DNA from 3 places in the Ureibacillus sp. FSL K6-3587 genome. Region 2 is predicted to be linked to each of the others. Evidence: riboswitches for the same ligand, from Rfam matches in the RefSeq annotation. Region 2 holds a riboswitch; each other region holds the start of a gene.
The links. A riboswitch is a leader RNA that binds a small molecule or an ion and turns the genes downstream of it on or off. The one in region 2 is predicted to bind S-adenosylmethionine.
Positions count from the first base shown of each region.

Region 1: another riboswitch for S-adenosylmethionine. It lies ahead of NSS77_RS10935 (methionine ABC transporter ATP-binding protein); the one in region 2 lies ahead of NSS77_RS07900 (bifunctional homocysteine S-methyltransferase/methylenetetrahydrofolate reductase).
Region 3: another riboswitch for S-adenosylmethionine. It lies ahead of metA (homoserine O-succinyltransferase); the one in region 2 lies ahead of NSS77_RS07900 (bifunctional homocysteine S-methyltransferase/methylenetetrahydrofolate reductase).

Region 1 is NZ_CP151969.1:2,218,264-2,226,453, forward strand. It holds gene NSS77_RS10910 (SPFH domain-containing protein) at 1-777, opposite strand, end outside; gene NSS77_RS10915 (arsenate reductase family protein) at 942-1,298, shown strand; gene gcvH (glycine cleavage system protein GcvH) at 1,375-1,755, shown strand; gene NSS77_RS10925 (toprim domain-containing protein) at 1,877-2,218, shown strand; gene NSS77_RS10930 (thioredoxin family protein) at 2,231-2,533, shown strand; SAM riboswitch class I at 2,585-2,697, shown strand; gene NSS77_RS10935 (methionine ABC transporter ATP-binding protein) at 2,869-3,894, shown strand; gene NSS77_RS10940 (methionine ABC transporter permease) at 3,887-4,555, shown strand; gene NSS77_RS10945 (MetQ/NlpA family ABC transporter substrate-binding protein) at 4,615-5,472, shown strand; gene NSS77_RS10950 (LysR family transcriptional regulator) at 5,532-6,434, opposite strand; gene sufC (Fe-S cluster assembly ATPase SufC) at 6,943-7,728, shown strand; gene sufD (Fe-S cluster assembly protein SufD) at 7,747-8,190, shown strand, end outside.
Region 2 is NZ_CP151969.1:1,598,715-1,606,904, reverse strand. It holds gene metH (methionine synthase) at 1-1,121, opposite strand, end outside; gene NSS77_RS07900 (bifunctional homocysteine S-methyltransferase/methylenetetrahydrofolate reductase) at 1,114-2,961, opposite strand; SAM riboswitch class I at 3,063-3,166, opposite strand; gene hemG (protoporphyrinogen oxidase) at 3,246-4,637, opposite strand; gene NSS77_RS07890 (tetratricopeptide repeat protein) at 4,823-5,578, opposite strand; gene NSS77_RS07885 (hypothetical protein) at 5,575-5,700, opposite strand; gene NSS77_RS07880 (LysR family transcriptional regulator) at 5,717-6,604, opposite strand; gene NSS77_RS07875 (alpha/beta fold hydrolase) at 6,826-7,572, shown strand; gene NSS77_RS07870 (endonuclease Q family protein) at 7,749-8,190, opposite strand, start outside.
Region 3 is NZ_CP151969.1:2,984,481-2,992,670, reverse strand. It holds gene NSS77_RS14745 (AAA domain-containing protein) at 1-584, shown strand, start outside; gene NSS77_RS14740 (nucleoside-diphosphate sugar epimerase) at 566-1,318, shown strand; SAM riboswitch class I at 1,384-1,491, shown strand; gene metA (homoserine O-succinyltransferase) at 1,586-2,524, shown strand; gene NSS77_RS14730 (hypothetical protein) at 2,662-4,059, opposite strand; gene NSS77_RS14725 (zinc ABC transporter substrate-binding protein) at 4,650-5,615, shown strand; gene NSS77_RS14720 (metal ABC transporter ATP-binding protein) at 5,612-6,367, shown strand; gene NSS77_RS14715 (iron chelate uptake ABC transporter family permease subunit) at 6,345-7,262, shown strand; gene NSS77_RS14710 (metal ABC transporter permease) at 7,259-8,134, shown strand; gene NSS77_RS14705 (metal-dependent transcriptional regulator) at 8,169-8,190, shown strand, end outside.

The DNA of each region.
Region 1 (8,190 bases), 620 kb from region 2:
GATGCCGAATGAAACGATTTCGATGCCCCTTTGCTTTCTCCATTTATCCGATAACACTTCATTCAGTGCTTGGGCGATCTCCATCGTGTGTTGGGGAAGTTCGCTGTAGCGTACGCCCATCGCCGAAATTTTTGCAAAGGCCGGTTGCAATGCCGTCAACAATTCCGACCGCAGCTGGCCATCGATTTCAGCCCGTTTATATTCTTCTTGCACATTTCCGGAAACGTTCGTATAAAAAAGAATCGGGTCCACAATTTTATAGGAATATTCTCCATGGCAACGAATGGAGATGTCGATATCCAGCCCGATGTTCCGGTCGATGATGCGGAAAGGAATCGGTGTAGGCGTTCCATATTTATTTCCTGTGATTTCTTTCATATTAAAGAAATAAATCCGCTGATCTTTTCCAGGTTCGCCGCCGAAACTGAAACGCTTTCCGAGGGATTCGAAACTTGCCTGGACAGATTCGTTCAAGTCCCCATAAAAAATGCTCGGTTCCGTTGAAAAATCGTATACGTATTCCCCCGGTTCAGAGCAGAATTCCACGATTTTTCCCTGGTCGACAATAATCATGCTTTGCCCTTCGTTGATGGCAATGATGGAACCGTTGCTGATGATATTGTCGCTTCCTTTTCGATTAAAGCCCCGTTTGCCTCCGCGTTTTTTTCCTTTTGTTATTAATACGTCCGCCGGGATGGAGTCGCAATAAAAATACTCTCTCCATTGATCCGCAAGCACCCCGGCCAAAGCGCCAACCCCCGCTTTCAATAAGCCCATCACATTCCCTCCAATCTACTAATTGCCATATAATTCATTCTACTTCGAATCCCATTCGAATGCATTATAATTTCATGAAAATTCTGCTTGAACACATGATTTGAATCATGCATGATAAAAATAAGAGAAGTTAGAAATATTATGAATACAAGGAGAAAAAAGAGATGACGTTGAAATTTATCCATTATCCAAAATGCACAACTTGCAAAAAAGCGCAAAAATGGTTGGACGAAAATGGAATAAACTATGAAGCCATTCATATTGTAGAACAAACTCCTACGAAGGAAGAATTAAAATCCTATTGGGAAAAAAGCGGACTGCCTCTGAAAAAGTTTTTTAACACATCCGGACAAAAGTATAGATCCCTTGGTTTAAAGGATAAACTAAATGCGATGTCCGAAGAGGAACAGCTGGAATTGCTTGCCTCTGATGGAATGTTGATCAAGCGTCCAATCGTGACGGATGGGGAAAAAGTCACTCTTGGATTCAAAGAGGAAGAGTTTGAAAAGACATGGAAGTAATCCACTGAAATGGCTTGTTTTTGCTATGGAAATATGTCAAACTGGTTAAAAGATTACATATGATGGAGGTTAAAGTATGACAGTACCTAAGGAATTACGTTATACTTCAGAGCATGAATGGGTAAAAGTGGAAGATGGTAAAGTGCGTGTTGGAATCACTGATTTCGCGCAATCTGAACTTGGCGATATTGTGTTCGTGGAACTTCCGCAAGTGGGTGACGAAATTCAAATGAACGAGCCGTTTGGAAGCGTTGAATCCGTAAAAACGGTTTCTGAATTATATGCACCGGTTTCCGGCAAAGTTGTTGAAGTGAATACTGAACTGGAAGACAGCCCGGAACTTGTGAATGAATCACCATATGAAAAAGCTTGGATGATTGTCGTTGAACCTTCAGATGCTTCCCAAATCGATCAATTATTGACTGCGGAACAATACGAAGAAATCATTTCGGAATAGTATGTGAAAAACGCCAGTGAAAGAACTGGCGTTTTTTTTAAAACAAAATATAATAAATAAACAACCTTTTTATTTTATTTTTGTTTCTTCGGTTTTTATTATAGTACTTGGGGTGATCAACATGCATTATGAAAAATGTATTATTGTTGAAGGTCGTTCGGATATGATGAAATTGGCCCCCATATTTGCGGAAGAGGTGAAAATCGTCTGTACAAATGGAACCATCAGCGAAGATGCGTTGCTGGAACTCCTTGAGCCTTATGAGGAATGCGAACTATATACATTTTTTGATGCGGATCAATCGGGCGATAAATTAAGAAAATTGATGAAGCGGATCTATTCTGAGGCTACCCATCTCAACGTTCCGAAGACTTATATGGAAGTGGCGAATGCCCCAAGAAAAGTATTGGCACAATTACTGAAGGAAGCGAAATTTTCAGTACACAAAGAATATTTAGTATAGGAAATGATCGAAATGGAAGAATGGACAATTGAAACTTGGAAAGAGAAAGCAAAAAATCATGAAGTAACGGCTTTATATTTATACACACCCTTTTGCGGAACATGCAAAGTGGCATCAAAAATGTTGGAAGTCGTCGAAGTGTTGCTGCCACAGATTCCCATTGGCAAAGCGAATATCAATTTTCTGGAGGATTTCGCTTTTGAACAGCAAATCGAAAGCGTGCCTTGTCTTTTGATTACGAAGAATGGAAAAGAGCATGAAAAAGTTTATGCCTTTGAATCCGTACAAAACTTATATGAAAAGTTGAGATTATAGTTGACATATGATAGATTACATGGTACATTGGTTCCATAATTAAATAGAAAACTCTTATTAAGAGTGGTGGAGGGAAGTGCCCTATGAAACCCGGCAACCATCATATTTTTGATATGATAAGGTGCCAAATCACGCAAAGTATTTATTACTTTGAAAGATAAGAGGAAGTTTTACAAATTCTTCTGGGTTGTTCAACTTCCCTTCTACTTATCAAAGTAGGAGGTTTTTTTATTGAAATTTCCTCTTTTTACATTGCTAAAGTAATAGAATAAAAACTGTAAAATTCACAGATGCAGTATTAAAACTTTATTGCGGTTTGTCAAAGGAGTACTCATATGATTGAAGTAAAAGATGTCACAAAAATATTTAAAACGAAAGATGGAGAATTAACCGCAGTTGATCATGTCAGTTTATCCGTTCAAAAAGGTGAAATTTTCGGAATCATCGGATATAGCGGTGCCGGAAAAAGTACATTGATCCGCCTTTTGAATGGACTTGAAAAACCAACAAGCGGTTCAGTCACTGTGAATGGTCTTGAGATATCATCGATAAAAGGAAAAGAGTTGCGCAAAGCGCGCCAAAAAATCAGTATGATTTTCCAACATTTCAATCTATTGTGGTCGAGAACGGTTGCGGAAAATATCGCATTCCCTCTGGAAATCGCCGGTGTTCCAAAGGCGCAACGGGACAAGAAAGTTCAAGAATTGATCGAACTTGTGGGGCTGGGCGGAAGAGCGGATGCTTATCCTTCCCAGCTTTCCGGGGGACAAAAGCAGCGTGTGGGGATTGCGAGAGCGTTGGCAAACAATCCGGAAGTGCTGCTCTGCGATGAAGCGACGAGCGCATTGGACCCGGAAACAACCGATTCGATTTTGAGTCTGTTGCAAGATATTAATCAGCGCCTCGGATTAACGATTGTGTTGATTACCCATGAAATGCATGTCATCCGCAAAATTTGCCATCGGGTGGCGGTAATGCAAGCCGGGCGCATAGTTGAACAAGGGGACGTACTTGAGGTGTTCCGAAATCCTCAAGCGGATATTACGAAAAACTTTGTGATGCAAGTGTCCGATTCAAGAGAATCCAAAGAAGCGATTGAGCATATTTTGAAAAATTACCCAACAGGGAAATTGGTGAAATTGATTTTTGTAGGAAATACATCCGATCAACCGGTTATTTCTTACTTGATCAAAGAATTCCAAATTGATGTTAATATCCTTTACGGCAATATATCCGAAACTGCCAATGGCCCTTATGGAACATTGATCGTCCAACTTGACGGAGATAAGGAAAAAGTGGAAAAGGCGTTGGAAAAATTGCAGACGATGAACATTAAAACGGAGGTGATTTCCAATGATTGAAACTTTATTTCCAAATGTAAAGTGGGACCTCATGTGGCAAGCTACTTATGACACGGTCTACATGACGGTTGTCTCAACGGCGGTCACCTTCGTTCTTGGATTATTGATCGGTATTTTGCTTTTTTTAACTAGTCCCCATCAATTGTGGGCGAACAAAGTGGTTCATTTCTTGACGGGATCCCTTGTCAACATCTTCCGTTCGATTCCGTTTATCATATTGATCATTTTGTTGATTCCATTTACGAAGTTTTTACTTGGAACAATCCGTGGAGTGAATGCCGCTTTGCCGGCGCTGATTATCGGTTCTGCGCCATTCTATGCCCGTCTCGTTTTAATCGCATTCAGAGAAGTGGATAAAGGGGTCATTGAAGCGGCAAGATCAATGGGCGCCAATACATTTCAGATTATTTGGAAAGTGTTGATTCCGGAATCCAAACCTGCCCTCATTTCCGGCATTACGGTAACGGCTGTTGCCCTTGTCGGCTATACGGCAATGGCGGGAATCATCGGTGCCGGCGGTCTGGGTAACTTGGCGTTTTTGGAAGGTTTCCAAAGAACCCGGGAAGATGTCACGTTAATGTCAACGATTTTTATTTTGGTCATTGTATTCATCATACAATGGATTGGCGATACTATTACTGCCAAAACGGACAAGCGTTAGTTGGGTGATTTGGCGAAAGCCGTTCACATAAAAAAATTGAAGGAGAAGGAGAAAGAGGCATGAAGAAATTATTATCATTTTTGCTTTTATCCGTTCTTGTACTCGCACTAGCAGCATGCGGTACGAAAGACGATGCAAATTCTTCGTCTGATGAAGGAACAAAAGACGACGAAACAAAAGAAAAAGTAACATTAAAAGTGGGTGCTTCCCATACACCGCATGCGGAGATTTTGAAAAAAGCCAAACCTATTTTGGAAAAAGAAGGAATTGAACTGGAAATTGAAGAATATCAAGACTATGTATTGCCAAACGAAGATTTGAACAATGGCGACCTTGATGCAAACTACTTCCAACACATTCCGTATCTTGAACAAAAAGTGGCCGAAGAAGGTTATGATCTAGTCAATGCTGGCGGTATCCACATCGAACCGATCGGCATCTACTCCAAAAAATATAAATCTTTAGATGAACTGCCTGATGGTGCGACAATCCTGATTTCAAACTCAATTCCTGACCATGGCCGCATTTTATCATTGCTTGAAGCGCAAGGTTTAATCAAATTAAAAGACGGCATTGATAAAACAAAAGCCACATTGGATGATATTGTAGAAAATCCGAAAAACTTGAAAATTGAAGCAACTGACGCTCCTGAAATGATGGTTACATATTATGAAAACGAAGAAGGAGACGCAGTTGTCATCAACTCCAACTTTGCGATTGACGCAGGCATCAACCCTGTAAAAGATTCCATCGCCATTGAAGGTTCAGAATCACCTTATGTAAACATAATTGCTGTACGTTCCGGCGATGAAAACCGCGAAGAAATCAAAAAATTGGTAGAAGTATTGCGCTCCAAAGAAATCCAAGACTTCATTCTTGAAGAATGGGGCGGCTCAGTAGTACCAGTAAGCGAATAATTTAGCGGTAAAAAACCTCCTAATCGGGATGATTAGGAGGTTTTTTCTAATTTAAAAGGCTATTGGAATTGATTCAATCTGGAGAAGAATGAATTGACGAATTTGATAAATACTTGTTCAGAAGGAGCCAATTCCCGGTTCGCCGGATAAATGATTCCTACGTTGCGTGTGATGTTTGGGTTATCAATTTTCATTTTGATCGTTAAACGCGGGGTTGAATCATAGAAGGAGCTTTCAGGAAGCAATGTGACGCCAATGCCTGCTGCCACCATCCCTTTCAAAGCGTCCATATCTTCCCCTTCCGAAGTGACTTTAGGAAGAAAACCAGCCGATTTGCATGCATCGACCACGACTTTATGTAGAATGTATCCTTCCGGGAAAAGAACAAAATTGTCATTCCGCAGTTCATCCAAATGGATTTTATCCCGTTTCGCCAGCCGATGATTGGCGGGAAGCAGGGCGCAAATATTTTCGTTGAACAAAATCATTGAATTGATGCTTTCATCTTTTCGGGGTACCGGGCCAAGAAAGGCAAGATTCAACTCCCGATTTTTCACCGCTTCGATCAAGTATCGGTAAGAACCCTGACGCAAGTGGAAATTGACATCAGGATAGTCTTTTTTAAAGGCGGAAATGACTGTCGGAAGAACGTAACTTGCTAAACTGGTAGGGAACCCGATTTTAATGGAGCCCCTTTCAGGATCCAAATATTCCTCCACTTGCTTGACCGCATAATCGATGGCATTGAGTGCGGTAATGGCATGCTCCAAAAAGATTTTGCCGATCGGTGTCAATTTCACATTCCGCCCGACCCGTTCAAAAAGTGGTGTGCCAAGCTCTTCTTCTAAATTTGCTATTTGTCTGCTCACAGCAGATTGAGCTACATGAAGGTGTTCAGCAGCGTCTGAAATATGTTCCCGCTCTGCCACTTCAACAAAATAGCGCAATTGACGTAATTCCAGAGTACTCCCTCCTAATCATCTAAAAAACAGATGAGTCTATATATGATATATATGTATTTTTTATATTAAAAGAAAATTATATAAATGTAAACGATGGAAAGTAATGATGAACCTTTAAAATGAAAGGGGCCGGAAGCGCTTATTTGAATTTTTTCTTCCTACTTTATAAATTTATTAAATAACAATTATTAAAAAAATGATTCCTATTCCTGCCATTGAAAGGATATGCAAGAAGAAAGTATATTGGAATATTTTCTTAATATTCACTCATTATTAATTGTTCTCAATTAGTCGGGGTTTATTGAAAATGAACATGCCTACTTATTACAAAAACGATCACTGAAAAAACTGAATTGGGAATTGTAAACACTAATATTGGTGAGGTTTTTGCTGATTTATGGGAATAAAAGTTTAAAACTTTTGCATGCCCCCTTGATTTAGGTTAAGATTAGAATGATAATAAATTAGTAATGGTACTGCCAACCATAACAAAAATGGAGGTATATAGATGTCAACTTTAACAATTAAAGATCTTCATGTATCAATCGAAGGAAAAGAAATTTTAAAAGGTGTAAACCTGACAATCAATACAAATGAAGTACATGCAATCATGGGGCCAAACGGTACAGGAAAATCCACATTGGCTTCAGCGATCATGGGTCATCCTAAATATGAGGTTACTCAAGGAACAATTGAAATAGATGGACAAAATGTATTGGAAATGGAAGTGGACGAGCGGGCTAAAGCGGGGCTTTTCCTTGCCATGCAGTATCCATCCGAAATTTCAGGTGTTACCAATGCCGACTTCATCCGTTCAGCCATTAATGCCCGCCGCGGGGAAGGCAATGAAATTTCAATCATGAAATTTATCCGTGAATTGGATAAAACAATGGAATTCCTGGAAATGGATCCTGAAATGGCTCAACGTTATTTGAACGAAGGTTTCTCCGGTGGGGAAAAGAAACGTAACGAAATTCTTCAAATGATGATGCTGAAACCTAAATTCGCCATTTTGGACGAAATCGACTCCGGTCTTGATATCGACGCTTTGAAAGTCGTTTCCAAAGGCGTTAACGAAATGCGTGGCGAAGATTTTGGCTGCTTGGTGATCACCCACTATCAGCGCTTATTGAACTACATCACTCCAGATTATGTTCATGTTATGATGCAAGGCAAAATCGTGAAATCCGGCGGACCTGAGCTGGCTAAGAAATTGGAAGCGGAAGGTTATGAATGGGTCAAAAAAGAGTTGGGAATTGAAGATACAGACGCAGTAACTGAAAAAGAAGCTTAATTAGGAGGACGATGAAAGATGACGGTTGAAACAAAATTGGCGTTATCAGCTAGCGAAGTCCGCTCGTTCTCTGAATCAAACAACGAACCGAAATGGTTTACTGATTTACGTGCGGCTGCCCTTGAAAAAGCTGTTGATTTACCAATGCCGAAACCAGATAAAACAAATATTGAAAAGTGGGATTTCATCAATTTCCCAAAACATACGGTGAAAAGTGAACTTTTTGCCATTGAAGAATTGCCGGAAGAAGTAAAGGAATTAATCGATGTTGAACAGCAAGAAAATCTCTATGTTCAACGAAACAACACGCCGGTCATTTTAAAACTTTCAGATGAACTTAAATCCCAAGGCGTTATATTCACAGATTTCCTGACAGCTGTGCGCGAACATGGGGATTTGGTTCAAAAATATTTTATGACGACAGCTGTCAAATTGGATGAACATAAATTATCCGCTTATCAT
Region 2 (8,190 bases):
CCGTTTTTCACTTGGGCACGGGCGATTTCCGCCGCTTCCTCGTATTTTCCTTCAATGATTAATTGCTTAAATTTGCGGGAACCGATGACGTTCGTTCTTTCACCAATAAACAACGGACGCATGGAATCATCATAAACAAGCGGTTCAATGCCGGATACTGCATGCCCGTGGGATTTTTCCTTCTTCGGACGCGGTTTGTAATCTTTGATCGCTTCACGAATGGCTTTAATGTGGGCAGGAGTCGTTCCGCAGCATCCTCCGACAATGTTTAGCCAGCCCTTTTCAGCAAATCCTTTCAATTTGGTCGATAACGATTCCGGCGTTTCGTGATAGTGCCCTTCTTCATCCGGCAATCCGGCGTTCGGATAACAGCTGATATAACTTGTGGACAATTCGGATAAGGAGCGGATATGGTCCGTCATAAACTCCGGTCCTGTCGCACAGTTCAGACCAATGGAAATTGGATGTATATGCTCAATGGAAATATAGAAAGCTTCAATGGACTGACCGGCCAATGTTGTTCCCATCGGTTCAATTGTTGCGGAAACCATGACCGGAAGCTCTTTTCCCGTTTCTTCAAAAGCCCGCTTGATGCCAAGGGTTGCCGCTTTTACATTCAGCATATCCTGGCTTGTTTCAAGCAAAAGCAGGTCCGCTCCGCCGTCAATTAAGGCTTTGGCTTGAATATAAAAGTTTTCCGCTAGTTCATCGAATGTCACGCCGCCTGTGACAGACAATGTTTTCGTTGTCGGACCCATGGATCCTGCCACAAATCGAGGCCAATCACTGGTTGAATATTTTTCCGCTTCCGCCTTTGCAAGTTCCACTGCCCTTTTATTGATTTCATAAGCTTTGTGCCCTAAGCCGTATTCGTTCAAAACAAGGGGCGTTCCCCCAAAAGTATCGGTCGAAATAATATCCGCCCCCGCCTCCAAGTAGGCACGGTGGATTTTTGAAATCACATCCGGTCTTGTCAAGACAAGATGTTCATTGCATCCTTCATATTGTTCGCCACCGAAATCTTCCGCTGACAAATTTTCCTGCTGGAGCATTGTACCCATTGCCCCGTCAATGATCAAAATTCGTTTCTGCAACTGTTCTTCGATTGGATGGTTAACCATTTGCTATAACTCCTTTGTTCTGCTCATCAAGTTGTTGGATATATTGCAATAGTTGTGATGTTATATCGTATCGCATAAACGGCGTGATCAAATAGATTCCGTTAAAGTATTTCGTTGCCGTATCTAACAACTCTTTCGCAATTTCAAGACCCACTCTTGTTTCTTCTTCTTTATTTCCGCTCACTTGTTTCATTCTTTCCAACACATCATCGGACAATTTGATTCCTGGCACTTCATGATGCAAGAACTCCGCATTTTTAAAGCTTGTGAGCGGCATGATTCCGATATAAATCGGTGTTTCCAAATGTTTCGTCGCTTCATATACTTCCACGATTTTTTCCTTGGAGTATACCGGCTGGGAAATGAAGTAATCCGCACCATGTTCGATTTTTTTCTCAAGGCGGCTTACCGCGCGATCAATCACCCTTACATTCGGATTGAAAGCGGCCGCTACAGAGAAGTTGGCTTTCTTTTTAAGGGCTTTTCCGGAGAAAGAAATCCCTTCGTTCAATTGTTTGATGAGGGAGATCAATTCCATGGATGAAACATCATAAACGCTTGTGGCGCCCGGAAAATCCCCCACTTTTGTCGGGTCTCCTGTAACGGCTAATACATCATGGAGACCAAGGGCGCTTAACCCCAACAAATGGGATTGCAACCCGATCAAATTCCGGTCCCGGCATGTAATATGGGGCATTGTGCGGATTCCGTATTGCAATTTTAAGATGGCCCCCATCGCCAAGTTGCTGACTCTTGGGGAAGCCAAGGAATTGTCGGCCATCATGATAAGGTCTGCCCCGGCCTCGTACAGCGCTTTGGCCCCTTCAATAAATTTGTCGATTTCAAGATGCTTTGGTGTATCCAACTCGACAATGACCGAACGTTCCCTTTTCGCTTTTTCATGAAGCGGCTCGAAACTCCGCGGTTCTGCTTCTTGAATGACAATTTCCCTTTGGGGTTTTGCCGCTTTCTTTTCAACCGGCTGGAAATGGGCCAGTTTCTTTTTCATCGCTTCAATATGTTTTGGCGTCGTTCCGCAGCATCCTCCGATGAGCCTTACCCCTTCATTGCAAAGTTCCACTGCGGCACGGGCAAAATAATCCACTTCCGATTCATAAACGACGCGGCCATCCTCGATATCCAACAGGGATGCGTTCGGATAAGCCGATAAAAAGGCCCGTTCGGGAATTTCCACCTCTTCAAAGGCCTGTAATGTGTGATAAGGGCCAAGACGGCAGTTCACTCCTACGACATCTGCCCCCAATTGTTCAAGCCGCTTCAACGCATCATTCAATTTCATGCCGTTCAATAACACGCCAGGTTCCTGCATGGAAACTTGGGCGATGATAGGCATATCCGTCATTAGCCTTAGCATTTTCAACGTTTCCGTAAGTTCTTCAAAATCATAGTAAGTTTCAAGCAATAAACCATCCAACTGTCCGTCAATCAACACTTCCGCCTGTTCACGGACAGCTTCCAAAATTTCCTCCAATGTGTGGTCAACTTTCCGTACGCCGCGAATTCCGCCGATGGAACCCAAAACAAAGACGTTGTGGCCTTCTGCTGCACGCTTGGCTACAGCAATCGCCCCTTGGTTGATTTCCGCCACTTTGGACTCCAATCCATAACGGGCAAGCTTGATTCCATTGGCTCCATAAGTATTCGTTTGAATCACATCAGCGCCGGCCTGTATGTATTCGCTATGAATTTTTTCGATGATGTCCGGTCTTTTAATATTCATTTCTTCATGGCAGTATTCAAGTCCGTACGAATATAAAAGGGTTCCCATCGCCCCATCTGCAACCAACACTCTATTTCTTAAAGCTTCCAGTAGCCCCATCCAAATTCCCTCACTTTTCTTTACTTCTTAAATATTCAGTTAATTCATCTAAAAGAAAAAGCCTTCTTGCGAAAGAAGGCTTGTCATTTCCTTTTGAAGTCACCTTATCTTTCGGCCATTGCCGCTGGATTTAGCACCTTACTAATTTCATTAGTGGTTGCTGAAGCTTCACAGGGCCAGTTCCCTCCACTTCTCTCGATAAGTAATATTCAATTTTGAAATACCGATATAATAGCTTACATCATAAACGGTATTCTACATTTTGTCAAGTTAACTAATCGGAATTAATGCGAAATGATATCGAAAATTTTCTCTGCCGTTTCTTTACCATTATCGATACATGCGCCGATTCCTACGCCGAAATAAGAACATCCTGCAATGAACAGATTTGGATAGAGCTGATCCAATTTTGCCAACACTTGATCCAATGCTTCGTGATGGGCCAAATCATAAGTCGGCATCGCTTCAATCCATTTCGTAATATTCACAATGCTAGGTTGCGCTTCTATATTCAAGCTGAGTTTAATATCGTTCAATGCCACTTTTGTCAGCTCTTCATCAGTCATGTTGATCAATTCTTGATAACGTGGATTACTTTCCTTATAGAAGACGCGCACCAACAGGTTCCCTTCTTTGGACGTATGTTTCCATTTGCGGCTTGTCCAAGTGGATGCATTACATGCCAAATCGCTGTTATGGGAAACGATAAATCCGGTGCCATCCTGCGGCAATACGGAATCCGGCAGATCAAAGCCCAAATACATTGTGATGGCGGATGCATCTTTGAATTGGTTGAAATAAGGTTCCAATTCTTCATTATTCAAAAGATGTTTAATCACTTTGTTAGGCAATGCCAAAACAACAACATCCGATTCCATTTTATCGCCACTAGCCAAAGTGATTTCATAACGATCATTTTTCTTCTCGACTTGAACCGTTTCCGTGCCTTTATAAATTTCTACATCATCCAACAGTTCTTCCAATCGGTCGATCAATTGGCTTAAACCGTTTTTAAAAGACAAGAATTTTTTATTTGCTTCCCGTTCAAATTTTTCCCGATTCGCTTGCAATCCTTTCATCAGGCTGCCATATTCATTTTTATAATCGACCAAATACGGAAGGGTGGAAGCGATGGACAATTTATAAATATCTCCGGAATAAACGCCGGCAAGTACTGGGGCAATCTGCTTTTCAACGATTTCTTTTCCCAAAAAGTATTCCAAAAATTCTCCGATTGAATTTTCCTTTGTAAATTTCGTATTCGGAATTTCTTCATCTTTTAAAAAGCGTTGTTTTCCTTCTTCTGAAATCAATGTGCTCGCATTCAATGATTCCACCGTCATCGGAATACCGAAAACAGACTCCTTAGGAATTGCATGTAATTCATTGTTCGTATGGATATAGGAAATCCCCGTTTCGTTATAAACAACTTCCGATTCAAAATCGAGTTCTTTTATCAGTTCTTGGACACTTGGATAACGGGCTACAATGGAATCCGCCCCCGTTTCCATGACGAATCCGTTTTCCCGCGCTGTGTGCATTTTGCCGCCAAGGTAAGGATTTTTTTCCAAAAGCACCAAACGGGCAGGAACATTTTTTTCTTTCAATTGTTTTTGCAAATAGTACATCGTGCAAAGTCCTGTAATTCCTCCACCAATCACTGTTACCGTTTTCATTCAATACAACTCCTATACATTCAATTTGACTATTTTAAGTATAATCGCTTTTTTTAGCTATTTTTGTGTCGGCTTTAGCAAATTTTATTGAATAATAGTCGAAAAATTTCATAATTCAATAGACTTCCACTCGAATTGTCCAAGGGAATGTGCATTCCAAGAAGTGGATGGAGGAAATTGCGGAATTATTGAACATATTCGTTTTCCATTTGTTGTCTTGCCAATTCCCGCCAACGGGAGGCAGCCTTCTTATCAACCTCGACATCGATTCCATTTTCATAAATATGGGCGATATTCAACTTTGCCTGATAATCGCCGAGCAATGAAGCCCGCTTATAATAGTAAAGCGCTTTCTTTCCATTCCTTTCCACCCCAATGCCGTTCTCATATAAATATCCCAAATTATAAATGGAATCGATATGATGGGATTCAGCCGCTTTCTCAAACCATTCAACGGCTTTTGAAATGTTTTTCTCCACACCCAATAGCCCGTCCAAATAGATGGAACCCATACGGTACTGGGCATCCTCATAACCGCCTTGAGCGGACTTCAAATAATGGTGAAAGGCCTTATCTTCATCTTTATTGATTCCGATTCCTTGTTCATACATGATCCCCAGCGTAAACATCGCTTCCACCACATTCTGTTTTGCAGCCTCTTTGAACCATTTCAATGCTTCCTTGTAATTTACAGGGACCCCTTCTCCGTTCAAATACATATCGGCCAAGTTATTTTGGGCATCCGGATGTCCCTTTTTTGCCGCCTTTTTATATAATTGAAAAGCCATCTTCACATCTTCTTCCACCCCAAGCCCTTCATAATAACAGTTTGCAAGCTGATAAAGGGCTTCACTATTCCCGGCTTTGCCGGCTTTTTGCAGCCAAAATACCACGAGGGAATATTCTTCCATAATTTTATAAAGATAGGCCAATTCAATCATAGCTTCCACATTTTTTCATGGGCAAGGCGATAAATATCTCTCGCTTGGATCAATTGCTCGACTGTCAGTAAATGCTGGAACCGCAGCAATAACTCTTCAAATTTATCTTGCTTATCTACCACGCCATCTACACCTTTTCTATTTTCCTTTGAAATATTCCACCAAATAATTTCGAAATTGATTCGTTGACGGAGAAATATATCTCCCTGCAACCCATGATACCCCAATTTTACGTTCACAAATTGGTTCTTTTACGGAAATTTTTTTGACATTATATTCCGATAATCCTTTAATGGATGGAATGATGGAAACACCATGGCCTGCGCTGACAAATCCCGCTACCGTATGCGGATCTTCCCCTTCAAATGTGATGTTTGTTTTGGAAATCCCTACATCCTTCAATAGTTTATCCACCATGTGACGCAGTGCATTCCCTTTTTTGATCGAAACAAAAGGTTCATCTTTAATCTCCTTCAACTCAATAAAATCTTTTTTTGCCAAAGGATGATTTATGGGGACAATCACAAACAATTCTTCTTTCCACAATTCAATCCATTCTATTTCAACCACTTTTGACTCAATACGCTGGGATAAACATAAATCAATATCCCCTTTTTCCAAAAGTTCCAATAAATTCAACGAAGATGCCTGCGTCAAGTTAAACTTAATATTTGGATATTTATCATGGACATGGGCCATCAACTCGGGCACAATTTCCATTCCCAACGTATGAATAAATCCAAATGACACTTCACCGTAACCCGGCATGACAAGACCGTTGATTTCCTGTTTGGCCCTGCTGTATTCATCCAAAATCTTATTGACGCTTTCCAAAAACAGCTTCCCATAGCGGTTCAATATGATGGACCGCCCTTGACGATCGAAAAGGGGCACGCCAATCTCCTGCTCAATATTTGAAATGGATTTGCTCAGGGCGGGTTGGGAAATGTTTAACATTTCAGCAGCATGGGTCATATGTTCCGTTTCAGCCACTACTTTAAAGTACTCTAATTGTTGTATTTCCATAGCGAATTCCCTTCTTAAAAAATGATAACCGAATCGAATCAATTTGATAGAAATAATAAATTGTATTTATGTAAGTCTATATCTATAATAAAGTTAAACGTTGAGTTTGAATACCAAAAATCTTAAAAAAACACAAGTATTTTTCTTAAATTTTCAAACAATTTTCAAATTCTTTTTAAATTTTCTGTCACATTACGGTTAAAAAGGAGTAGTTCTTCAGAATGAAAATCATTTCGCCAAAACCATTTACGATTGAGGCGGGAAAACGTGCTGTCTTATTATTGCATGGCTTTACAGGCAACACAAATGATGTGAAACGTTTAGGCCGCTATTTAGCAGAACGCAACTATACGGTTCACGCTCCTTTGTATAAAGGCCATGGCGGTGATCCTTTAGCCCTCATTCAAACCGATCCGATTGAATGGTGGAACAGTGCAGTTGAGGGTTATGATGAGCTTCGAAGACGTGGCTATACAGAAATTGCCGTTGCTGGTGTTTCTCTCGGAGGCATTTTCTCATTGCGCCTTGGCGAAGAACGTCCAATCAAAGCGATTGTAACAATGTCCGCACCAGCATTGGATAAAAGTGTTGATAGCTTGCAACAACGCATCATTAGCTATACAATTAATTACAAAAAGCTGACTGGAACATATAATGAAGAAGAAGATAAACCAGAAGTTATTGCAAAAAGATATCAAATGCCGAAGCTTGAATATTTGCAAGGCATTATTAATGATACAAGCGCAAAATTGAATAAAATTGATAAACCTGTTCACATCTTGCGCGGCTTACATGATGATGAGTACTATTGCAAAAGCGCGGATTATATTTACAATTCCGTCAATTCGCGCATTAAATCGGTAAAAAGCTTCATCAATTCAGGTCACATTTTAACGGTTGACAAAGAACGTGAACTTGTATTTGAAGAAGTATACCGGTTCTTTGAAAGTTTGGATTGGGAAGAATAAAATTCGATTCTTCTTGCCATAATAATAATGTATCCCCTAGCAAATTCCCCAATTTGCTATGATATAAATATGTCCTTGAGACATACATCCCTTTAGCAAGCTACGAAAATGATCCCCGTCAAATTTCGTAGCTTGTTTTTTTGTGCAATTTTTCAGGATAAACTAAAGTGCCGTTTTCATTCAACGACTTTCCCGTACACTCCGCCTCCACCCCTTTCAATATTCAATTCCCCTTTCCTTGCCAAATCGATCATTTTGGCGATTTTTCCAGGCACCACTTGACCGAGTTCTTCCAATGACACTTCATGCAGAATGGCCATTTCCGTTCCAAACTCATCAATCAGCCGTTGAATCGTCCTTTTTCCAACACCCGGTATAAAATCGAGCGGCACTTGATGGATATACGGGGGCCTTTGACGGGTAGGCCGTTCAAGATCCGTCAATTCCCGAATTCTTACCGAAACCCCTTTTACGAAATGATGGCTTCCGCATTTCGGACAACTTTCCCCTTCTTCCACCCGTTCACCACATTCCTGGCAAGCAGTGGAATAGTATTTTCCGAGTAGCGGGTTTAAGCCATAGTTGGCTACAATTTTTCTTTCTCCCTTTTCCTTGAGG
Region 3 (8,190 bases), 1.4 Mb from region 2:
GACATTATGTAAAACGGCAGGAACACTTGTTATGGTTCGACCTGCCAAATCAACCGGCTTATTTTGAAGAGCGGATGAAAGAAGGCTCCAGCTTGTTCAATAAAGCTGAGCTTGAATGGATCCGCAAACTGCTTATCGACTTGAATGAAGCGACGGCCAAAGCGAAGGAGAACGGTCTGCTTGAAAAAGACTCCTTAAAAGCCGTCGGGGTGATCAGCTACTATCGGGAGCAAGTGAATCGGGTCAATCAGTTAGTGGAAGAACTGCATTTGCCTCATTTGCATATCCGGACAGGTTCCGTCGATAAATTCCAGGGGATGGAAATGGACGTGATTTTGTTGAGCATGGTCCGCAATAATCCGCACGGGGAAATCGGATTTGCGAAAGACTACCGGCGGTTGAACGTGGCTTTGTCAAGAGCCCGGGAGTTGCTGATGATTGTCGGCAGTTCCGATATGTTTACAATGCGTCCGAAAAAGAAAGAAACGAGAGAAATGTACCAGCATTTATTTAATGTCGTAAAACAGCAACAAGGAATACGAAAAATAACGAAGGAGCCCGTGACATGGAACTCCAGCAATTAAAAAATCAATTGGAAAAAGAAATCAGGGGAACCATTGTTCATACGGACATTTGGTGTATTCCCATGCATACCTATGAAATCACCTATCAGCCCATCCAGAAAAAGGCGATGGACATTTTAATGAAAATTCTGCTTTTCTCCTTCCAAAAATCGGCTTTTGAAAGTGCTGAACAGCTCAGCGAAATTTTGTTGGTGGAGCCCTTATTCATCGAAGATTTGATGCGGAAGATGCAAAAGAACGGGCTGCTTGCACGGGAAAACAACTTTTATCAACTGACGGAAAAAGGAAAGCGGCAATTTTCCCAAGGCGTCTTTGAAGAGGAATTGGATCCTGTGACAATAGAGTTATTGTACAGCCCGGTGCATCATCAAATGATGAACGGTGATATGGAGGAAGTGCTGGATTTTGATGATTTTCCGGACCAATTGTATCGTTATATGAACGATGGAGAAGAATCATTGGATGTGGAGTTTTTTAAAAAGGAAATTCAAAATATAATAATCGATCGGGCGGATGAAGTTCATCAAGAAATCAAATCCATCCTATCGTTGGAAAATACGCAAATCAACGATGTGCCCTGTATTGAATTTATTGTGTGGAACACTGAAAACAGGGAATTTTTTCCGCGGGTGTGGAATACATTATTAAAAAATTGGGATCAATATTTGGAAAAAGAACTCTTTGAAATAGAAAATCCGGTTTGGTTAGAGAAATTTCACAGCAAAATAAAATAGCTCGATTATTGCAATTCTCTATTGGATATGTTAGGATAATCTTAATTTTATATGGGAATTATACTTTCTTATCAAGAGAAGTGGAGGGACTTGGCCCAATGAAACTTCAGCAACCTCTAACGGATGTTAGAAAGGTGCTAATTCCAGCAAGGCTCAGCCTTGGGAGATAAGAGAGTGCGTGCAAGGAAATTTTGTACCCTCTCATTCTCTTTTCTGGAATGAGCAGGGTTTTTTTATTAAGATATTTTAGAATGGGGGACAAGAGGAATGCCTATTAATATTCCGAAAAATTTACCTGCTGGAGAAATATTGAGAAACGAAAAGATTTTCGTCATGGAAGAGGACCGCGCATTATCACAGGACATACGTCCATTGAACATTTTGGTGTTGAATTTGATGCCTGAAAAAGAAAAAGCGGAATTACAGTTGCTGCGATTGCTCGGGAACACGCCGCTGCAAACCAATGTAACGTTTTTAAATACAGCCACGTATGAACCTAAAAATGTATCCAAAAGCCATTTGGAAACATTCTATAAAACTTTTGATAAAATCAAGCACCGCCGCTTTGACGGAATGGTCATCACCGGGGCGCCGGTTGAACGGATGGAATTTGAAGAAGTCCATTATTGGAAAGAGTTGACTGAAATTTTGGACTGGGCGAAAGAGAATGTGACTTCAATCATTTATATCTGTTGGGCTGCACAAGCCGCTCTCTATTACCACTTCGGAATCGGAAAATTCGAGTTGCCGAAAAAATGTTCCGGTATATTTGCGCATACCATTACGGATTTGACGAATGATTTGGTTCGGGGGTTCAACGATGAATTTGTCGCACCGCATTCCCGTTACACTTCCGTTTCCATCGAAGAAATAGAACAGCATCCTGATTTGCAATTGTTGAGCTATTCGGAAGAGGTCGGACCTTTTATCATCCAATCCAAAGACAACAAACACATTATGATCACTGGCCACTTGGAATATGACGCAACAACGCTTGCGGAAGAATACGAGCGTGACGTAAAGAAAGGTTTACCTATAGACATACCGGCAAATTATTTCCCTAATAATGATCCAACAAAGCAGCCAAAAAATACTTGGCGCGCCCATGCCCACTTATTGTTCTACAACTGGCTGAACTACTACGTTTACCAAGAAACGCCTTACGATTGGCATTATGTGGATGATGCCGTTGATTTTGAAATTTAAACAGAGGCTGGGAATACACGGCCAACAAAGTTCAAACGACCAAAAATAATGGAGAGAAATGGAAAAAGGAGAATTTGAGTTGAATCAAATTCTCCTTTTTTCTATCTTGAAACTAGTTTTGTCCCAGCCTCTTATTTTTAGATGAAAAACATCGCCGCAATTGTTGTCACCACAAGTCCAATCACAACGGGAACTAAATTTCGTCTAGCCAATTCAAACGGACTCACGTTGCAGATGGCAGCAGCAGGAATTAATGCCCAAGGCACCAATGTTCCTCCTCCGACATAAATCGCTGCAATTTGGCCCAATGCAGTCAAAGTGGCTGTTCCTTCACCAATCACTGTTCCAAAAAGATTGGCAATGGACCCCACCAATGAAATGCCGGAAAATCCGGAGCCGTCCAATCCCGTAATGGCACCGACGCCCGCAACGGTTACGGCTGCAATTTCCGTTGTCAAAGGTACAACTGATGCCAGAGCCACCCCTAAATCATTGATGATCCCTTGCGAATGTTCAGGAAGATAATCCCCAATGATTTGGGAAAAGCCGGAATCTCCCAAATAGAAGAAAGCTGCAATCGGAATTACCGGGCCAAACACTTTAAAACCAAATTGGAAACCCTGTATCAAATAGCTTGTCGTTTTTTCCAACCCGGCATTTTTATGGGCGAACATGGAAAGAAGCAACAGAATCAGCAGTGTCGTTCCACCGATCAACGCAGTCGCATCTCCGCCGGTTAAATCAAAAATGGACATGGCCACGACATTTAGTAAAAAGGCAACCGGAATCAAAAGGGCGAAAAATCGCTTTTGTTGAATTGATAGGAGATTTTCTTCCACTTCTTCTTGTTTCTCTTCGCCACCATCAAAATTTCCAACCATTTCGAGAGTGCCTCGTTTCATATCGCGTCTAAGCAAGAAGTATGCAACAAATGTCGTTACAACCCCCATGACGATGACAAGTGGGACGCTCGCAGAAATCACTTCACTGACAGGAAGGCCGGCCGCATCAGCCGTCAATTTCGGTGCGCCTTGGATGACAAAGTCCCCGGATAAGGCAATTCCATGGCCGAATAAGTTCATGGTCATCGCAACCCCAAGGGCAGGCAATCCCGCACGAATCGCAACAGGCAAGAGCACCGCACCCAAGAGGGCAACAGCTGGGGAAGGCCAGAAGAACCAAGAAATGATCATCATTAAAATCCCGATGGTCCAATAGGCGAGTGCCGGATTTTTTATGATTTTGGCAAAAGGGGAAACCATCACTTCATTAATGCCTGTTTTTAACAAAACACGGCTCAAGGCTACAATGACACAAATGATGATGATGGTCGATAACAGTTCGGTGATGGCGTAAATGAAACTTGAAAACACTTTGCTGATCGAAGCGACTAAATCACCAGTCGCCACAAGGGAAAGTAAAAAAATTCCAACCACACAAACAAGAGTTGTATCCCGCCGTTTCACCATAAATCCGATGATGAGTGCGATGAACACGACGTAAATCCAATGCAGTGCCGTCAACTCAATACCCATAAGTCACTTCCTCGATTCTTTTTTGTCTAGCATATGAGGCAAATGACCAATGGGTGTGTGCTCGAGGTGTTTATTGCTTTATTAGACATTAAACGATTCATGAAGTCATTTAATAGTAAATGTATAATTGAACGGAATATTGGGTACCTGAAAACCCATAATTTAATAAAGGACTTTTTTATAATTAGATCAATTTTTGTTGTCGTTAAATTAATTAAAGTTGTATAAAAGTTTTAATTTTTTCAAAAATTATTGTTGACAATTTTTCCTTCTTGCATATAATTTTTCCTAAAAGAAACTTTTTTGTCATAAGAGAAAAGTTTGTCCGATTTATCTTGAAAATTTTTTGAATCAAAAGTTTCCTTAATACAACAATTTTGCCTTTATACAAAAAAGAAATTAAAGGAATAATCTAAGTAAAAGAAAAAATATTAAGTTTTGTAAAATTTCTTGTTATCAAATCTTCCCTCACGCATATAAAGAAACATTTTATCTTGAAAGAAAATATGTATAAAATACATCCTAAATTTTTTTACCCAAAAAGTTTCCTTTGTGCAACATTTATTCCCTGAGAAAAAGGAGGAAATAAGATGAATAAATTAAAATTATTCGTTCTTTGTCTAATCTTTGTGTTTGGAAGTATTGTTCTATTATTAGAGGGATGTCAAGTAACAAATGAACAATCAGAAAAAACTGATGAAGTGGACAGTGGAAAAATTAAAATCGTAACAACTATTGCACAGATTGCTGAACCTATTGAAAAAATTGGTGGGTCATATGTGGAAGTAAAAAGTCTAATGGGTCCAGGTGTTGACCCACATTTATACAAAGCAACTCAAGGAGATATTGAAACATTACAAAAAGCAGATATTGTGTTTTACAACGGACTACACCTAGAGGGTAATATGGGTGAAATTTTCGAAAAACTAAAGAAATCCAAAAAAATATTAGCAATTGGTGAAACAATTAATGAAAATCGTTTACTTAAAGATGAACAAGGTGCCATCGATCCGCATATTTGGTTTGATTTAGATTTATGGAAAGACGCTTTAAATAGTGCAACAGAAATTTTAAAAGAGTATTTACCTAAACATGCTGAATACTTTGAACAAAATAAACAAAATTATTTCAAACAAATGGATGACTTGAAAGCCGAAGCAACAGAAAAATTATCTAGCATCCCTAAAAAACAACGAATCCTTGTAACTGCGCACGATGCATTTGGATATTTCGGCCGTATGTATGACATTGAAGTAGTCGGTTTACAAGGCCTAAGTACAGAAGATGAAGTTGGTTTATCTGATATACAATCAACGGTCGAACTATTAATTGAAAAACAAGTACCAGCTGTGTTTGTGGAAAGTAGCATTAATCCAAAATCCATACAAGCGGTTATTGAAGGAGCTAGTAAAGCAGGACTAAAAGTAGAACTTGGGGGAGAGCTTTTCTCAGATGCGATGGGTGAAGCGGGAACTGAAGAAGGAACTTATCTCGGAATGTATCGCCACAATGTGAACATGATTTATGAGGCATTGAAAGGGGAGAGCAAATCATGAATGTGCTAAATGTAGAAAATCTAAGCGCTGCCTATCGAAAAAACCTTGTGTTAAATGGCATTTCCTTTGCTATTCCTCAAGGATCGCTAACGGGTATTGTAGGACCTAATGGTGCAGGTAAATCAACTTTAATAAAAGTATTACTTGGGTTACATCCAAAATTAACAGGTAATGTTTCATTTTTTGGTTCAACATTAAGAGATGTAAAAAAAAGAATTGGTTATGTTCCTCAACGTGGTTCTGTTGACTGGGATTTTCCAACGAATGCATTGGATGTTGTATTGATGGGATTGTATGGACAGATTGGGTGGATAAAATGGCCAACTAAACGACATAAGGAAAAAGCGCTTAAAGCATTGGATAAAGTCGGTATGGCAAGTTACGCCAATCGGCAAATTAGTGAATTGTCAGGTGGTCAACAACAACGAGTATTTTTAGCAAGAGCGCTTATTCAAGATGCGGATTTATACTTCATGGATGAACCGTTAGCCGGAGTTGATGCAGCAACAGAACGAGCGATTATGACGATTTTAAAAGAATTAAAAAATAAAGGGAAAACTGTTTTAGTTGTACATCATGATCTTCAAACAGTAGAAGACTATTTTGATCAAGTATTATTTTTAAACAAAACAGTTGTCGCTTACGGTGATATTACCTCTACATTTTCAGTGAAAAATATTGAAAAAACCTATGGAGGAAGCGTTCGCTGGTTGAAAGAAGGTGTTGGTATTGTCAATCCTTCTATCCAGTAATTATCAGTGGGTATTGGTAAGCACGCTGCTTCTTGGAATTGCTTCAGGTTTAATTGGTAGCTTAGTTTATTGGAAAAAACAAAGTTTAATAAGTGATGCCCTTTCGCATGCAGCTTTGCCAGGTGTTGTTACTGCTTTTCTATTATTTCAAGTAAAAGATTTTTTTATATTAATCATTGGCGCAAGTCTAAGTGCACTTCTTGGTGCCTATTTAATCATGTTAATAAAATCAACAACCCGAATTTCCTCAGATACTGCGATGGGGTTAATTTTAGCAGTATTCTTTGGTGGAGGAATTGTGTTACTACCGATTGTTAATCGCACTAGTAGTGGAAACCAAGCTGGTTTAGATTCTTTCATTTACGGCCAGGCAGCATCTATGATAGGCCAAGATGTATTCATAACTTCTATTTTAGCAACCGTAGTGATTTTAATTATTATGATTGGCTTTAAGGAATGGAAATTGTATTTATTTGATCCAAACTTTGCGAAAGGGCTAGGACTTTCAATCAAAAGTATGAATACAATGTATTTACTTATATTGGTTTTAACAATTGTTATTGGAATTCAAGCAGTTGGTGTCATATTGATGTCAGCTTTACTCATTATACCGCCTGTTAGTGCTAGATATTGGACCCATTCCTTTAGAACAATGTTGTACTTGTCTGGTGTATTTGGCGGAATTTCTGGAGCATTAGGCACAACGATTAGTGCATTAGGGGTTAACTTTCCAACTGGACCATTTATTGTACTTACATCTGGTTCAATCTTTTTTATCTCTCTATTATTTGGAACAAAGAAAGGATTGATTATTGAGTATCTTATTAAGCGAAATAATAAGAAAGAAATTCAAAAACAATACCCTTCGCTTTCAATGAAGGAGGGGAATACATGACTTATACAATGTGGATTCTTTTAACTGCTTCACTTGTAGGAATTTCTTGTGGCATTGTAGGAGTATTTTTGATTTTGAGAAAAATGGCGATGATGGCAGATGCGATAAGTCATTCGGTCATTCTCGGGATTGTTATTGCATATTTATTGTCCCATAGTTTAAGTGGAATACACATGTTCATAGGTGCTGTAATTAGTGGGATATTGACAACTTACCTCGTTCAAATGCTCCATTCAAAAGGGGTACAACACGAATCATCAATTGGCGTTGTATTTACAATACTTTTTGCTTTAGGAATAATTCTAATTGCAACAAAAGTAGGGAATGCCCATCTTGATGTACAGCATGCTTTAATGGGAGAAATTTCCTTTATCCCATGGGATACGGTCCAAATTCCTCTACTTGGAAATATACCTGTAGCTACCTTAACGCTATTTATAGTATTAGTACTGATTATATTAATCATTGGATTATTTTATAAAGAATGGAAAGTTACAACGTTTGATCCTGCACTTGCAGCTAGTCTTGGAATTCCAGTAGTTGGATTACACTATTTATTTATGACACTTGTATCCATTACAACTGTAGCTAGCTTTGATGCTGTTGGTGCCATTATGGTCGTTGCCATGCTCATTACACCTGCTGCTGCTAGTTATCTATGGACAGATTCTCTTTTAAAAATGATCATTCTAAGTGCTATATTCGGTATACTATCAGCAATAGTAGGTTATTATTTTGCTGTATGGATTGATACATCCATTTCAGGGTCTATGGCACTTGCAACAGGAGTCGTTTTTTTCATAAGCTTTATCTTTTCCCCTAGACATGGATTGCTTTCAAATTGGATACGGCCTTCTAGGTTGAAAACATGAAAAGACTTTGAAAATAACAATAGGAGGAAAAGCGATGGTTTCTCCTAGTAAAGAGA